DNA from 2 places in the Shewanella sp. A32 genome. Region 1 is predicted to be linked to the other one. Evidence: predicted binding sites of a transcription regulator. Region 1 holds the regulator's gene; the other holds the start of a gene.

Evidence for each region. The regulator MetJ, encoded in region 1, represses methionine synthesis genes. The targets are predictions, from matches to a motif close to TAGACGTCTAGACGTCTA.
Region 2: msrA (peptide-methionine (S)-S-oxide reductase MsrA) is a predicted target of MetJ. The motif match lies at 3,462-3,479, and genes of this name have one in related genera.

What each region holds. Positions count from the first base shown of each region.
Region 1 is NZ_JARFTS010000007.1:110,664-117,257, reverse strand. It holds gene PY479_RS07755 (conjugal transfer protein TraF) at 1-906, shown strand, start outside; gene PY479_RS07750 (sulfite exporter TauE/SafE family protein) at 923-1,657, opposite strand; gene metJ (met regulon transcriptional regulator MetJ) at 1,732-2,046, opposite strand; gene metB (cystathionine gamma-synthase) at 2,262-3,422, shown strand; gene PY479_RS07735 (bifunctional aspartate kinase/homoserine dehydrogenase II) at 3,441-5,834, shown strand; gene PY479_RS07730 (HAD family hydrolase) at 5,951-6,436, opposite strand; gene PY479_RS07725 (GNAT family N-acetyltransferase) at 6,547-6,594, opposite strand, start outside.
Region 2 is NZ_JARFTS010000026.1:35,371-41,964, forward strand. It holds gene PY479_RS15310 (alpha-ketoacid dehydrogenase subunit beta) at 1-977, opposite strand, end outside; gene PY479_RS15315 (thiamine pyrophosphate-dependent dehydrogenase E1 component subunit alpha) at 980-2,158, opposite strand; gene astE (succinylglutamate desuccinylase) at 2,313-3,341, opposite strand; gene msrA (peptide-methionine (S)-S-oxide reductase MsrA) at 3,493-3,972, shown strand; gene pgm (phosphoglucomutase (alpha-D-glucose-1,6-bisphosphate-dependent)) at 4,060-5,712, opposite strand; gene seqA (replication initiation negative regulator SeqA) at 5,749-6,303, opposite strand.

The DNA.
Region 1 (6,594 bases):
ATTAATCAGCGGGATGTCGAGGGCATCATCCATTATCGAGACCTGTTGCTAGGAAACTTGGAGTCGTTACAAGGTGACAGTGCTTATGCCAGTGTCGGTTTGGGATTTGCTGTCGTGCTGCCGAGCAGCAGTAAAGTGTCCATGGCTATCGTTGCCAAAACCTATCTGGATGGATTCGCGTTGGCAGAGATCAGTGATGCTGATCTGGCGCTCCTCAGTGCCATCGATCCTCTGACTCCTCCTTCGCTGGATGATCTGTCATCCCAAGGCCGTGTGATCGCCGGTGCAGTATCTGATCTGGGCGTTGCCTTAAGCCATAGCTTTACCGTCGGCAATATGCCGGTCAGTATTGGTGTTACGCCTAAGTTGCAGCGTTTAGATACCTTTAATTACGCAGTATCTGCCAACAATTTCGACGTCAATGATTTTAACAGTGACGATTATCGTAATGACGATACGGGGTTTAACGTCGACGTGGGTGTTGCCATGCAACCGACGGCCGGTCTGACATTGGCGCTGAGTGGGCGGAATTTAGTGAAGCAAGATCTGCAAACCATGGCGTCAGAAGGGCAGCAGCTTACCTATCAGATTAAGCCCGCAGTCACCGCAGGTATTGCCTATGAGTGGCGTGCAATGACATTAACGTCGGATATTGATCTGACCGACAACAAGAAATTTGCGGAGTTGGACGGGCCTAAATATTGGCGTGTAGGCGGCGAAATCAAGGCTACCGATTGGCTGGCACTGCGATTAGGTTATCGTCAGGATCTCAATGATGTGACTACCGATATCTATTCGGTGGGAACGGGGATTGCGATTGGCAATTTCTTCCGATTGGATTTGACCGGGATGTTCGGCAGCGATAACGCGGTGGGCGGTGCGCTGCAGACCTCCTATCATTTCTGAGTTTGGTAGCGACAGACTAGATTAATGCCCATAGGGATTTTAGCGCCAGCAGCAAGGCACTGGCGCTACATAAGGTCAGGGTCAGCGTGCGGGTGCGACGTTTGTCCACCCGTCCCATAAGGGTGCCGGAGGCGAGAAAGCCTAAAAATACTGCGGGTAGTAATAATGCCGATAGTAGTAGATGTCGTACTGTGATGAGGCCCGATACTGCCAGAATAGCCAAGGTAATACAGGTACTTGCCATAAAAAAGGCTGACAGTGCCGCCCGAAATTTTCCGGCGTCTCGGCCCGTCAGCAATAACGCCATCGGTGGGCCGCCAATGCCAGCTACGGTGCCAAAAATACCTGAAAACAGCCCGGCGATGAACAAGCTGCGGCGGTTGACGGCGACGGTAAGCTTTTTCAGGCTCATCCACACTGCCAGTCCTACAATGGCCGCAATGATTAAACCGAGAATCGCACGTGGTGCCAGCAGTAAAGTAACGCCCAGTAAGCTGCCCGGAATTCTGCCGGCTAAGGCGTATTGCAGCCCGCCGAGTTCCAGATTGCCGCGTTCTCGTAATAAGGTAAGCAGCGCGATAGAAAAACTGAGGATGATCACCGGTACCGGCACCAACTCTGGATCAACGATATATAACAGCGGGGTAGAGACCACTGCCAGTCCGAAGCCCAGCAGACTTTGGGTGATGGCACCCAGAAAAATGATCAGTGATGCCAGAATCAGGGTGATCGGATCGACTAACGACCACATGACGGAAGTACTGTGCCGGGCGTTGCCCGGCTGTATAGAGAAGGGTTAAAACAGCAGCGATGGAAACAGTGCATTTACTCCATTTCTTCCCATTCGATACCCATATCTTCCATCATCTGTTTCGCTTCGGCCGGGATACTGTCCGGGCGATCCTTGGACAGATCTTCATCATTTGGTAATGGCTGGCCGGTATAAGCATGCAGAAATGCTTCGCACAGCAATTCGCTGTTGGTGGCATGACGTAGGTTGTTCACCTGACGCCGGGTGCGTTCATCCGTCAGTACTTTGAGCACTTTTAGCGGAATAGACACAGTGATTTTTTTTACTTGTTCGTTTTTCTTCCCGTGCTCAGCGTAAGGGCTGATATATTCGCCGTTCCATTCAGTCATGTTGCACCTGCTATGTCACTAATTCGCTGCCGATTTTAAACTCTTACATCCGACAGTCAAATGTCGGGCCATAATACTGTATCACAAAAATGGAATTCTATACATTTGGACGTCTAAACGTCTCGATGCCTATTGACGCCAACAAGCGACTTGGTAGAATTTAGCCGTCCAGACATCTTTATGGTGTTTCTTGAAAAGAATTTAAGGAGTCGAAAATGACAGAGCGGAAAATGGCCACCATCGCCGTCCGTCAGGGAATTGAAACCGATAATCAGCATGGTGCAGTGGTTCCGCCCATCTATCTTTCGACCAATTATGCCTTTGATGGGCATAAAACTCCGCGGCAGTTTGACTACAGTCGCTCTGGTAACCCAACTCGCAGTATTCTCGGAAATGCGATTGGTGAACTGGAACAAGGGTGTCCAGCAGTTATTACCGCTAGTGGTATGGCGGCGGTTACGCTGGTGACCAGTCTATTGAGCCCCGATGATCTGCTGGTTGTACCCCATGATTGTTATGGCGGTTGTTATCGGTTATTTACCCATTTAGCTAAAAAAGGCCAGTTTAAGCTGGCGATTATCGACCAGACCGATGCGGCGGCATTACAACAAGCCCTGGCGCGTAAGCCAAAGATGGTATGGATTGAAACGCCTTCCAACCCCTTGCTGCGGGTAATCGATATCGCCAGTGTTGCCGCGGCCTGTAATGCCGTGGGAGCACTGTTGGTGGCGGATAACACCTTCCTGTCTCCCGCATTACAGCAACCGTTATTGCTGGGCGCCGATATCGTAGTGCATTCCACCACCAAATATATCAACGGTCACAGTGACGTTGTCGGTGGTGCGGTGATTGCAAAAGATGCGGCGCTGGCAGAACAGCTACACTGGTGGTCTAACACCTTGGGGCTGACCGGCGGTGCATTCGACAGTTATCTGACATTACGCGGCCTGCGCACACTGGCACTGCGTATTCAGCAGCACCAAAATAATGCCGCTAAAATTGTGGATCTGCTGCAAAGTAGCGCGCAAGTACAGAAGGTGTATTACCCTGGGCTGAAAACGCATCCGGGTCATGAAATTGCGGCGAAACAGCAACTTGGCTTTGGTGCTATGGTCAGTTTCGAACTGAAAGGCAGTGATGCCGAAGTGGAAGCTTTTCTTGGCGCTTTGCGCTATTTCTCTGTTGCAGAAAGTTTGGGGGGCGTGGAAAGTCTGGTAGCGGTTCCTGCTACTATGACACATCGGGCAATGGAACCGGCAGCCCGTGCTGAAGCCGGCATCAAAGATACACTTATTCGTTTATCCGTGGGGATCGAAGATCCACAGGATCTGCTGGACGATATCGCTGCTGGTTTGGCAGCGGTCGCCGCTTGTTGAGTTGGGGAGCATTGATTGATGGCGCGTAGTCACTTACATAAGTTTGGGGGTAGCAGTCTCGCGGATCCGGATTGTTATCGGCGTGTGGCGCATATTTTACTGACTCATGGTCGTCCCGATGACCTGATCGTGGTATCCGCAGCTGGCAAAACCACTAATTTTCTCTACAAACTATTATCGCTGCGCGAACAGGGCAAGTTGTGGCAGGAAGAACTACAGGTTTTGATGAGTTACCAGCAAAACCTGATTGAACAGTTATTGAGTAATTCCCAAGCGCGTCAGCTGCGGGAACGGCTGGCGAATGATCGGGCCACCTTGATGAGTTTGTTATCGCTGGATATTCGTAGCGAATATCAATGCAATCAGGTGGTTGGTTTTGGTGAACGCTGGTCTGCCCGATTGATGGCGGCGCTGCTGCGAGAATCTGGGGTGGCAGCCTCTAACATCGACGCCCGCGGCTTATTGATCGCCGATGAAGCCGCCGTGCCGAAAATTCGCATGGAAGAGTCTCGGGCTCAGGTACAGAAAATGCTGCAGGCGCATCCAGATGAACGGTTGGTGATCACGGGTTTTATCTGCGCCAATCCTCACGGGGAGATGCTGTTACTGGGGCGCAATGGTTCCGATTTCAGCGCAACATTAATTGCCAGCCTGGCGGATATTGACCGCGTCACCATCTGGACTGACGTGGAAGGGGTATTTAATGCCGACCCCAACAAAATTCAGGATGCCAAACTGCTGCAAACGATGTCACTGGCTGAAGCTGACCGCTTAGCGCGTTTGGGGTCTCCTGTCTTACATTCTCGTACGCTGCAACCGCTGTATAACACGCAGGTGAGCTTGGCGGTGCGTTCCAGTTATGCGCCGCAGACTGACTTTACGCTGGTGGCTCCACAAAGTGATATTGCCAGTGCCCCGGTGGTGACGAGTCTCGATGAAGTCTTTACCGTCACGTTGCAGTTGCAGGCACCGTGGGAAGCCTTATTGGATACACTGGAACACGCAGGGTTACAACCTTTAGCGCACTGGTCGCTGGGTAAACAAAAACATGAGTTGGCGTATACCTTAGAATCGCGGAAACAATTGGCGGCGCTATTGCTGCAGTTTACCGATGAGTTGGGGATCAGTAATGTCGAAACCCATACTGGCTTTGGGTTGGTGGCACTGGTCAGCGCCGCCGCCAATCTCTATCGCCGTAGCTTCGCCCGATTGCTTAGCCGTGAAGCCAGACCGCTGTATCAGGATGGTCTGAGTCTGGTGACGTTAGTTCCGCAGCAGCAGGTAGCGTTATTGACGCAGAAAGTACATCGTCGCTGTGCTGGCCCCCGTAAACGTATTGGCATCATTCTGTTAGGGGTGGGCAATATCGGCGAAGCCTGGGTGACCTTGTTTGGCAAATCAGCGGCACAACTGAATCGGCAACTCGAAGCCGAAGTGGTGCTGGTCGGCTTGGCCAGTTCAAGTAAGGCATTGTTTTGTAATGAAGGTATTGCCGTTGCTGAGTGGCAGACACGTTTCGAAGCTGAAGCGACTCCGTGGCAGTATGAGCACCTGTTTGAGCAGGCCGATGATTTATCCTGTGACGAATTGGTCGCCTTGGATATCAGTGCCAGCGCCAGTCTGACACTGCAATATCCGGAGTTTTTTGCCCACGGTATTCACATGGTGAGCGCTAACAAACTCGCGGGTTCTGGACCTTTGGCGTTTTACCGTGAATTGAAACAAATGCTGGGTAATCGTCGCCTATTTTGGCGATATAACGCCAGTTGTGGCGCCGGGTTACCGGTACAACATGCGCTGAACGACCTGCATAACAGTGGCGATCAGGTACAAGCGGTCGGTGGTATTTTCTCCGGGACCCTGTGTTGGTTGTTTGAAAAATATGATGGGGTACGTCCGTTCTCGGAACTGGTACTGGAAGCTAAAGCGCTAGGCATTACCGAACCCGATCCCCGCGATGATCTCTCCGGCCGAGACATGCAGCGTAAACTGTTGATTCTCGCCAGAGAAATCGGGTTGGAACTGGAACTTGAGGATATTCGCCTGAGTTCTTTGGTTCCGGCACATCTAGCGCAGATCCCGCTAGAAGAGTTTCTGCAACGATTACCTGAACTGGACACGGAACTGTCACAGCAGTTTGCCGCTGCTAACGAGCAAGGTAAGGTATTACGCTACGTGGCAGCGTTGGAACGTGGTGAGCAAGGGGCCACTGCTGAAGTGGCATTGCAGTGGGTTGAGCGTAATCACGCGTACGCGAATTTGACGCCAGGTGACAATGTGTTTGTGATCCGCAGTGCGTTCTATCAGGGCAATCCGCTGATTATTCGTGGCCCGGGGGCCGGGCGAGAAGTCACGGCGGCGGCAGTACAATCTGACTTAGTGCAAATCTGTCGAGATTTGCTGGAAGACTGATGGATGACGAAAAGGCCTCAGCATTGAGGCCTTTTTGTTGCTGTTTGCGATGGTGAATTAGCCATCAACTCCGGTGGCTGAAGCAGAGCATCTGTGGCCGTGGATGTAGCCAATCGCTAGCACTGATATCTGGAGCATAACTCTGATAACTGGCGGATTTGGCGGTATCCCGCTTCGGACATGTCATTTACGGCTGTTGGATTGAACCACACAACATTCAGCCCTGCGGTGGCTGCGGGTATGATGTCATTATCAAGCGAATCTCCCACCATGATCAGGTTGTCGGCAGCGACGCCAAGTATGCGGATGATGGTGCGGTAAAACTCAGGATTATCTTTGCTCAGTCCCAGACTGTCTTTGCAGAAGTAGCCAGTAATATATTGCGCCAGTCCAACGCGTTCCAATGCTTGGCGCACATCATCAGCGGCAGAATCCGCAGCATTGGTTGCCACATAGAGGTGGTGGAATTGCGCCAGAACCTGCAGCGTTTCATGCGCCTGCGCGACAGCCTCGACATGTTCCCAGTGACACATTTTACCCGTCTGATGGGGATCATCGATCATCAGTGTGTTACCCCAGTCAAACAGAAATATCTTTGTCAAAGTACGGTTTCCCATAGAAGATCAGCACATTATCGGTACGTAAGTCGTACTGCTATTGATAACAACATCAGAGGCTAAGTCACTAACGTCAACATCACGCTGTGCCGGGCTTACCGCTGAAACTTTTTATACATACCATGGCCTGCCGGGGCTGTGGG
Region 2 (6,594 bases), on a different contig from region 1:
TAGAAATTCACCGAGGCTTTGATAGCTTCAAAGGTTTTTAGCGCATCCGGCATATATTCCTTCTCATGGATCAATGGGTATGGCGTATCCAGACCACAGACACGGGCGATTGGGGATTCCAGATACAAGAAACATTCCTGTTGGATAGTGGCCGCAATTTCACCAGCGAATCCGCCGGTCAGTGGCGCTTCATGGTTTACGAGCAGTCGACCGGTCTTCCGTACCGATAATGCCACGGTTTCTACATCCCAGGGAGCTAAGGTGCGTAAATCAATCACTTCGCAATCAATACCTTCTTCTGCGGCCATGTCCGCTGCCTTTTCGATAGCGTCCATCTGGGCACCCCATGCCAGCAAGGTAATATCCTTACCTTCGCGAACAACTTCCGCCTGACCTAGTGGTAGTTCATAGGCATCTTCTGGCACATCATTTACTGACGCCCGATACAATCGTTTTGGTTCAAAAAACACTACGGGATTAGGATCGTGAATGGCCGATAACAATAAGCCTTTAGCCTGATAAGCATTGCGAGGCACCACCACTTTAAGACCGGCAACCTGCGTAAAATACGCTTCTGGCGATTGTGAATGGTAATGACCACCGGCAATACCGCCACCATACGGGGTACGAAATGTCAGTCCGGCCACGTTGAATTGGTTACCACTGCGATAGCGAAACTTGGCGGATTCATTCACGATCTGGTCAAATGCTGGGAAAATGTAATCAGCAAATTGGATTTCGGCTACTGGTGTCATGCCATTAGATGCCAGACCGTTGGCAAAACCGGCGATCCCCTGTTCGGTTAAAGGCGTATCGAAACAGCGATCTTTGCCAAATTTATCCTGCAACCCTGATGTAGCACGGAATACGCCACCAAAATGACCAACGTCTTCACCAAACACCAGCATCTTGTCATCGGCTGTCATTGCCAGCATCAGCGCGTTATTAATGGCTTGCAACATATTCATTTTAGCCATGCTTATAACCTCCCAGAGGTCTTGGGATAAGCTTTGGGATATTTGGCAACATGTGCTTTCAATTCTGCCAGTTGTTTTTTGAGGTTTGTGGTTGGCACGTCGTAAACATCCTCAATCATCTCATCGAGCTTGGGTGATGGTACTTTTTCTGCCACTTTCAGCGCATCTAGCACTTCCTGTCTGTAACGGCTGTGAAGTTCTGTATCATCCTCTTCGGTGAGCCAGCCTTTGTTGATCAGCCACAATTTGAAACGTTTAACCGGATCGTGCTGCTGCCAACGTGCTTCTTCATCTTTAGAACGATAGCCTGACGGATCATCTGAAGAAGAGTGCGCCCCAAGGCGGTATGTCATAGCTTCGATTAATACCGGTTCACTATGTTCTATCGCCCAAGCTCGGGCTTGCTGGGTGGCAGACAAAACCGCCAACATATCATTGCCATCAACCCGAATGGTATGCATGCCATAACCCAAACCGCGACTGGCAATACCATTGCCGGCATATTGCTCTTCGGTAGGGGTAGAAATGGCGTAACCATTGTTTCGACAGAAAAAGATTACCGGCACTTTATGGACAGAAGCCATATTCAAACCGGCGTGGAAATCGCCCTCTGATGCTGCACCCTCACCAAAATAACAGATGGCAACATTGCGTTTTCCCTGCATTTTTAACGAGTAACCGACACCGGATGCCTGGGGGATCTGCGTTGCTAATGGGGATGAAATGGTCTGAAAATGCAGTTGATTACTGCCGTAATGGATCGGCATTTGCCGACCTTTGCCCAGATCTTTTTCATTGCTGAACATCTGGTGCATAAACTGCTCAGTGGTGAACCCACGGTAACGTAATGCTGCATGTTCTCGGTATTGGGCCAGGATGATGTCTTCAGGATCGAGTGCTGCCGCACTGCCAATGACAGCAGCTTCTTCACCAGTACAAGTCATATAAAAACTGATACGTCCCTGACGCTGTGCAGCCAACATGCGTTCATCCAGCGTTCTGATAAATACACAGGCATCAAAAATTTTCCGCGACAGCGCTTCATCAATCTGGGGAAGCACGGCGTTTTCGAAGGTGGTGCCATCTGCTTGCAGTAGTTTCAGGATCGGAATAGTTAGTGAGTCCCGTTCGAGAAATGTTGCACGATGGACAACCTGTTGGGTAAACGTTGCGTTGCTCATGATGTGCTCTTTTATTTTGATTAGGCGGGCTTACTCCCGCCATTGATTTCTATGCTCGTCCAGCACACTAGGGTAACTTTAAGCGGCTGGCAATCTCTGTGATCTGGCTATCATCAACTTTGATTATTATGACGCGTATATCTAGCTTTACATATTACGCAAGCGTGATGGCATCATCGGCGATAACGCACAACGCGGCACGTTGGCCGATCGGTACCTGTGCATTAGGAAAGACTATCGCTTCGCCGGCATATTCTGCCGTTATTGGTTGATTGTTTTCGTAAGCTAACACCTCACCTTTGGCAAACTGAGTAAAATTTGGCAGATCGTTACTGAAGGCAAACGTAAAATCCGCAAAATGCTTGTTTAAAGAACGGCAAACGCGATATAGCACCAGGTTCTCAGGTTGATAGGTCAATGCCGGAAACTCACTCTCAGAAATCACCCGAATCAACATCTCACGGGTGGCGGCGAGCTGAGACAAATCGTTCTGCCCAAAAGGCATCACTTTACCCAGTTCGACCGTAAAGGCTTCAGCCTGATATTTCACAGATGAGGCATAACTGAAGGTGGTTGTGGCTTCATGATGCATTAAAAAAGCATCAACTCCGGCAGCATTTAAAAATGCGAGCTGCTGCTTTAAATGGGGTTTTTCGTGGCGAAACGGACAAATGGCAAATCGTTGATGGTGTGAACGACGAATCGCCGTATGCAGATCATAATGAAATCTTGAACGCCCACCAGACTGAAAGAAGCGTTGGACATAGGATTCTAACTTTGCGGCGCGTTGTCTTTCTTCATTAGTGGCAACACTTGGATTTGCATATTCGCCGTTAAACAACCGATTCAGGTTTTCGGTAACAAAACGCGTCCCCTCAATCATGGCGGGTGGATTGCCGAAAATAAACATCAGCCGTTGTTGCAGCACTATCTTCTGCTGGAGAATATCGTGAATTAATTGGTTACAGAGTTCAATCGGAGCGGTTTCATTTCCATGAATGCCACTTGAGAGCACGATATCTTCAGTCGGCACCGTTTGCAGCGGCGTAAACACCAATACCCCCGTATCCCAAAGTTCTACTCGGGTATGATCAGCTATAGCAGCTTGTTCCTCGGCCATAAATGCAGGGTTAGCAAGGGTCAGTTCCAGAAAATTCGCCTGTTGCAGAAGTTGCTGCAGCACGGTTTACTCCTTATTTAATGAAGCCTTACGTACTGATAGTAACACAGCGACTAATCGCGAGTCGTGATGGCTTATTCTTAAAAGGCTATTGCAAGCTATTGCGTCATAGTAGATAATTTTTAGCCATCTAGACATCTAATAGAGTGTTATAATGGCGATTGCAACTTTTGGCGCTGGCTGCTTCTGGGGCGTCGAATATTTTTTCCGGCAAGTGCCCGGTGTACTCAATGCCACCAGTGGCTACATGGGCGGTGGTGATAAAGCAGTCACCTATGAGCAAGTGAAAAAAGGGACTACCGGTCATGCAGAGGTAGTTCAGGTCGAATATGACGCATCACAAGTCAGTTACGATGAGTTATTGCAGGTCTTCTGGAAAAACCACAACCCTACCAGCCTCAATAAGCAAGGTGCGGATATGGGGACACAGTATCGCAGTGTGGTGTTTTTCCATGATAAAGAACAGAAACAACTGGCAGAAGCCTCCAAATTGGCGCTGATGCGCAGTGGCAAATGGGGCATGCGTCAGATTGTCACCGAAATTGTGCCAGCACAAACCTTCCATAAAGCGGAAGACTATCATCAGGACTACATTCGCAAAAATGACCTGCCCAGTTGCCATATTGAATATTGATTATAAGATCAAATATTAATTGATATCCGGACATAAAAACGCACTCTAATGAGTGCGTTTTATGTTGCGATGGTTGAGCAGCAAGCATTAACCTTTTAACGCCTCTTTTATGATTTGTTGTGCTTCTGCCATTAAGCGATCAAGATGTTGTTCACTGACAAAACTTTCGGCATAAATTTTAAATAATGCTTCAGTGCCGGACGGTCTGGCCGCAAACCAACCATTGGCAGTCGTCACCTTAATACCGCCAATAGCCGCATTATTGCCAGGAGCATGGGTCAGTACCGCGGCTATTTTATCGCCAGCGATAGTGTCTGCGCCCAGTGTATCTGCGTTCAAACTGCCAAACCGAGCTTTTTGTTTGGCATTAATCGGACTGTCAATGCGCCGGTAATAACAGCGACCGAATTCTGCCACTAACTCTTCATAGCGCTCGGCGGGCGTTTTGCCGGTAACCGCTATGATCTCCGCAGCAAGCAACCCTAATATAATGCCGTCTTTGTCGGTACACCACGTAGTGCCATCGCGTTTGAGGAAGGCTGCACCAGCACTCTCTTCACCGCCAAAGGCGAAACTGGCATCTGCCAACCCATCAACGAACCATTTAAAGCCCACGGGAACTTCACATAACTGTCGTTGGTGTGACGCTACGATTTTGTCAATGAGCGCGCTGGATACCAGTGTCTTGCCTATCTTCAATGCTTCAGACCACTGCGGACGATGACTCAGAAGATAGTCGATGGCCACCGCTAGGTAATGGTTGGGATTCATCAAACCACTGCGCGGGCACACAATACCATGGCGGTCGTAGTCCGGATCATTACCAATACACACATCAAATTCATCCTGATGTTTCAGCAACCCAGCCATCGCGTAGGGTGACGAACAATCCATACGGATTTTGCCGTCCTTGTCCAGCGGCATAAAGCCGAACGTCGGATCGACCTTATCGTTTACCAGGGTAATCTTTAAGCCGTAAGTCTTAGCGATATTTTCCCAATAAAAGATACCGGAACCACCTAAAGGATCAACACCGATATTCACCCCAGCTTTGGCGATGGCCTCCATATCAATTACTTCTTCCAACGCGGAAACATAAGGCGTGATCAGATCCTGTTGTTTGACCAACCCAATGGCGACTGCCGTGCCATAGTTAAGCTTTTTCACCCCTTCCAACTGGCACTTGAGATATTCATTCGCGCGTGACTCAATCCAACTGGTGACGGAACCTTCGGCCGGTCCGCCATGTGGCGGATTGTATTTAATGCCACCATCTTGGGGCGGATTGTGCGAAGGAGTGATGATGATACCATCACTCAGGGTCGGATCATCTTTGGCTTTGCCGAGATTTGCTGCCACGATTGCCTGGGAGACAACCGGCGTTGGCGTAAAACTTTCGTTTTGTTGCACTACCACTTGCACATCATTGGCCAGCAATACTTCCAGTGCTGAAATATAAGCGGCCTGCGATAGCGCATGCGTATCCATCCCCAAGAATAACGTGCCATGAATCTGTTGCTGCTGTCGATAATCAACCACTGCTTGGGTAATGGCCCAGATATGATTCTGGTTGAAACTGCTGGCAAACGCCGAGCCTCTGTGGCCAGACGTACCGAAACTCACGCGTTGAGCTGGATTTTCAACATCAGGTATAAGCCGATAATAAAAACTCATCAGCTTGGGAATATTGACCAGATCATGCTGTTGTGCCGGTTTGCCCGCGCGTTCATGAATAGCCACGTTGCTCTCCTTGTCCGATTATCTTTGCTGCTAACTTTAAGCCTGGGGTAACGCTTCATCGGCAATGGTTTTAGCGCGAATAGCTCCACAACCGAGTTTTTGCAGTGCTTCGAGTAAAATCGCGTGCTTCTTGCCAGTGTTATTATTCGTGGTTACCCAATAACCACTATTGCCAATCTCTTTGGGATTGGCAGACTGACTGGCTGCCAGTAAAGCTTCTTTTGATGTCGCAAAATACAGACGGTCGCGCCCCTGTACCTGCAGTACCTTTTCAAACTGTTGCGGCATTTGCTGATAGAGTGCTTCAAGTACAAACAGAAACCGCCCAACGGCACCTTTCTGCGCTTCCAACATACTCGATGCGTAGAGCTGTTCAAAATTGATGACTTCATTAACAGGTGGCAAATTATTGGGAATATATGACGATTCCATGCCTGGATGACTCACGGCTACTGGAGGGACCTCAGTCTCGAGACTCAGCGCATCCAATCCCAACAACCGTCGTAAGATATCTGATGCACTTTCACCGATACGTTCTGTTTTCCCGGCAATAAAGCGATAGAGTTCTTCGTCAACTTCAATGTATTTCATGCCTTTATTCCTGTGACTTATTAAAGATCGTGGCATTTAAGGCCACGATCCACAGCGATCGTATGGTTCAAAAGTATGCCACAATCCCGATTTTGTAACACAGCAAATCGACGAAAAAACGCTGAAATACACATAGTTTTTATAGGGTAAGAATTTTCTGTTTGAAAAGCAGACAACTGTTGTTGTAAAAGTCATCAGCACTTGTATTGATGTGAGCTTTGCCGCAAAATTTTTGCTCCAAGATTAGCTTATTTCGGCAGGTTTTATTGAGTTCGCCGAAATCGGAGAAAT